2 regions of the Pseudoalteromonas sp. SCSIO 43088 genome follow, and region 2 is predicted to be linked to the other one. Evidence: predicted binding sites of a transcription regulator. Region 2 holds the regulator's gene; the other holds the start of a gene.
What was found. The regulator sigma-54, encoded in region 2, starts transcription at its own class of promoters, with help from an activator protein. The targets are predictions, from matches to a motif close to GTTGGCACGNNNNTNGNNT.
Positions count from the first base shown of each region.

Region 1: the regulator sigma-54 is predicted to act here: its motif matches at 1,230-1,248, upstream of J8Z28_RS12725 (DUF1328 domain-containing protein).

Region 1 covers NZ_CP072675.1:2,759,676-2,761,880, reverse strand. The annotation lists gene J8Z28_RS12730 (hypothetical protein) at 767-958, opposite strand; gene J8Z28_RS12725 (DUF1328 domain-containing protein) at 1,010-1,183, opposite strand; gene J8Z28_RS12720 (OadG family protein) at 1,718-1,966, shown strand; gene oadA (sodium-extruding oxaloacetate decarboxylase subunit alpha) at 1,982-2,205, shown strand, end outside.
Region 2 covers NZ_CP072675.1:3,343,796-3,346,000, reverse strand. The annotation lists gene ptsN (PTS IIA-like nitrogen regulatory protein PtsN) at 1-252, opposite strand, end outside; gene hpf (ribosome hibernation promoting factor) at 256-543, opposite strand; gene J8Z28_RS15410 (RNA polymerase factor sigma-54) at 571-2,067, opposite strand; gene lptB (LPS export ABC transporter ATP-binding protein) at 2,175-2,205, opposite strand, start outside.

The DNA.
Region 1 (2,205 bases), 580 kb from region 2:
AATGTTAGCGGTTATGTGTCGCCATAAATGACGACCTACATGATGTAGGGTAGAACGGAGTGAAACCCAACAAGTTAGCGAGTTTCTAGGGGAAAGAGTAAAGTTAGCAAGCTTGAGGCTCGCGTAGGCGTGAAATTTATTTCGCGCGATTCCCTGAATTAATGCGGCTGTAGGTCGGGCTTTAGCCCGTCAAGTATGAGTGATAAAACATGTGTCGTCATAAATGACAACCTACGTGACGTAGGTTAGAGCGGAGCGAAACCCAACAAGTTAGCGAGTTTCTAGAGGAAAGAGTAAAGTTGCGAGCATGATGTAGCAGCGGTTTAACCCCGCGTAGGCGTGAAATTTATTTCGCGCGATTCCTCAATTAATGCGGCTGTAAGTCGGGCTTTAGCCCGTCACGTATGAGTGATAAAACATGTGTCGCCATAAATGACGACCTACATGATGTAGGGTAGAACGGAGTGAAACCCAACAAGTTAGCGGGTTTCTAGGGGAAAGAGTAAAGTTACGAGCTTCTTGACACAAGCTGCAGGTAGCCTAGACTTGCTAACTTGCTAACTTGCTAACTTGCTAACTTGCTAACTTGCTAACTTGCTAACTTGCTAACTTGCTAACTTGCTAACTTGCTAACTTGCTAACTTGCTAACTTGCTAACTTGCTAACTTGCTAACTTGCTAACTTGCTAACTTGCTAACTTGCTAACTTGCTAACTTGCATACACAAAAAGCGGCACTTGGCCGCTTTTCTTAAGTAAGGTGTGTTATTAGCAGTTAGTTTCTTCTGCGTTAACACCTTCTTTTACTTCTTCACATGCATCTTCAACTGCATTTTGTGTATCAGTAATTGCTTCATCAATACGCTCACCTGCGTCTTCAGCAGAGTTGTCTTCACAACCCATGATGAATAAACCTGAAAATAGGGCGATAGTAGCGGCTTTTAAAGTTGAATTTTTCATAATGAAATTCCTTGTAAATTTAAAATAAAGTAAGTGGTTATCTGCTTTTAACTACTTAGGGACACTGCCTCTAAGTGCTCCTGATACCAGCGAAATAACTAGTAATACTAAAAATATAAAAAAGATAATCTTAGCGATGCCTGCAGCGGCTCCTGCGATACCGCCAAAACCTAACACTGCTGCGATTAACGCGATAACTAAAAAAGTAATTGTCCAGCGTAACATAGTGGTCTCCTTGGCTATTTAAATTTTCTTAAGTTCGATGTAACTAAAGCGAGTTCTGTGCCATAAGTTTTATTTTATATATTTCAACGGGTTGAGTGTTTTTGTTGTTCTTGATAGGGTTCATCATTTGGTAACTTTTACGAGTAAGCATGTAACTTATTCATAGTGATATTTTTTCATATTGAGCTGAATGAAGAAAAAGAGTATTTCTATGATTATTGGTAAGACCAATTTAACTTTGTTTTAAGGGGATAGCTCTAACACCTTGTTGTGCGTGGTTTTTAGGCTTTTTACTATGATTGGTTAATAGCTGAACATATAACGTCTGGCTATATTGACTATTTATATCATCTATAACGGGGCTTTAAATGCGCTAATAGTAGGGTGTTAATTATATGTGCGTCATGTTATTTTAAATTTAATTGGTTTTACCAATTTACAATGGTGCTATACAAATGAATTTTGTTTGTTATTATTGGTGCATAATTATTTAACAAAAATAACTTTTTATTTTAAGTAAGCGAGGGGAGTCGTATGGATATAGGTGGATTACTCACCACTGCGGCCAGTTTGATGGTGACAGGCATGGTAGGCGTGTTTGTTTTTCTGACTATTTTGATTTCAGCAGTCACTTTAATGTCAAAGGTAGTGGGTCGATTTGATGATCCTGCAACTGCAGAACCTACGCGTACAGCAAAAATTCAACCTCAACAGGGTGTGCCACAGGCACATATTGCAGCAATCAGCGCTGCAATTGCTCAATTTCGAAATAAACAAAAATAACGGGGCAGCTTAAACATGGCTAAATTAAAATTAACCGAATTAGTATTGCGTGACGCACACCAGTCTCTTTTGGCAACGCGTATGCGCTTAGATGACATGCTACCCATGGCAGAAAAACTCGATAATGCGGGTTATTGGTCAATTGAATCATGGGGTGGTGCGACGTTTGACTCGTGTATCCGTTATTTAGGTGAAGATCCTTGGCAACGTATTCGCGAGCTAAAAGCGGCAATGCCAAA
Region 2 (2,205 bases):
TTCACTCACTATCACAAATGCATGAGGCTCATCTGCGCCGCTCATTCGGCCATGTGGAATAGCAATACCTCGGCCAATGCCGGTGCTACCTAGTTTTTCTCGGTTGAGTAAAGCATCTAGGATATCTTGTTGCGATAAATGAGGAAGCTGCTGGTGGGCCAGTTCGCTGATATATTCAAGAATTCTTTTTTTGCTATTAAAAAGGACCGCAGCTTTGCTGCAGTCCTGGTTAGTAAGTGAACTTAGTTTCATAATTTAATGTCGAGCTAATTTCTCTTTGTGTTTAATGACTTGGCGATCAAGTTTATCGATCAGTGAGTCAATGGCTGCGTACATATCTTGATGTTCTGTAGAAGCGAACAATTCGCCTCCGTTTACATGTAAAGTTGCTTCTGCTTTTTGGCTTAATTTTTCTACATCTAGAATGACATGAACATTATTAATATGGTCAAAATGCCTTTCTAGTTTCGCAAACTTGGTGTTTACATAGTCTCTTAATGAATCTGTGATTTCTACATGACGACCAGTTAAATTTAGTTGCATAAGCATTTTTCCTTCTATGTAAAACGTCTAAATCAGACTCTTACGCTGATTAGACGGAGGTATTGCTAGAGACTCACGATATTTTGCAATTGTACGTCTAGCTACTTTAATTCCTTGCTCAGCCAATATATCTGCAATTTTGCTATCACTCAATGGTTTAGCTGAGTTTTCTGCAGCGACTAACTTCTTGATTAAAGCGCGTATTGCTGTAGAAGAACACTCACCACCATTTTCGGTGCTGACATGGCTTGAGAAGAAATATTTCAACTCAAAAATACCCCGTGGGGTATGCATATATTTTTGCGTTGTTACCCGTGAAATCGTCGATTCATGCATTTCGACCATTTCAGCAACATCATTTAGCACCATCGGCTTCATTGCCTCAGGGCCATGCTCAAAGAAAGCTTGTTGTTGTTGAACGATACAGTTGGTCACTTTTAATAGCGTATCGTTACGGCTTTCTAAGCTCTTAATAAACCACTTTGCTTCTTGTAAGTGAGAGCGAATAAATTGGCTGTCGCTACTTGATTTAACAGAGCGAGACATCGCCGCATATTGGCTGTTCACTCTAATCTTTGGCATACAATCTGGGTTTAACTCGACTACCCAGCGGCCTTTCACTTTTTTCACTGATACATCAGGTATAACGTACTCAGATTCTTCGCGTACTATGCTATCCGCAGGCTTAGGATTTAAGCTGTGAATAAGCGTCATCACTTCTTTAAGCTCATTTTCTTTAAGCTTAGTCTTTTTCATCAAAGTTCGATAGTCGCGACTCGCTAATAATTCGATATGCTCAGATAAAACCATTTTAGTTTCAGCTAAATATGGCGTATCGGCATCGAATTGGCGTAGCTGAATGCACAGGCATTCTTGTAAACTGCGCGCGCCAATACCCACAGGATCAAATAACTGAATTCTTTTTAAGACCGCTTCGACTTCATCAAGTTCGATTTCTTCTTCATCGTTATTTTGATTAAAGCTTTCGACGATATCTTCACAGCTTACCGTTAAAATACCTGAGTCATCGATAGCTTCTACAATTGCCACAGCAATCGCTTCATCAGTAGGGCTAAATGGCGTGAGTTGCAATTGCCACATCAGGTATTCGTGAAGGGTTTCGGTTGATGCTCCCTGATAGATAGATTCATCTTCAGGCATTGGCCCTGACGATGTTGAAGGGGCGGCACTCATGTACTCATCCCAGGTAACATCCATTGCTAAGTCATCGCTTACGGTGTCTTTATTGAGAGCATCACTACTTTCTTGCTCGTACTCGCTAGGTGCTTCTTCGGCAGACGCGCTGACTTGTACATCGTCAGATTCAGCTTTTTGCTCATTCTTGCCGGTGCTTTCTTCGTTGTAATCCGCTTCTTCCACTTCAAGTAGAGGATTACTATCAAGCGCTTCTTGAATTTCTTGCTGGAGATCCAATGTACTGAGCTGCAACAAACGAATAGCTTGTTGCAGTTGTGGAGTCATTGTAAGTTGCTGGCCCATGCGCAGCTGTAATGATTGCCTCATGTATCCCTAACAATCCTTTTTAAGTTATCGATACCTGTATAAACACAGTTATCGATTTATTGTCATTGTTATAAGTCTAGCAGATGCTCTAGTCGCTGGCGTAATGGTTACAGCCTGAATTGCTCGCCTAGATATACA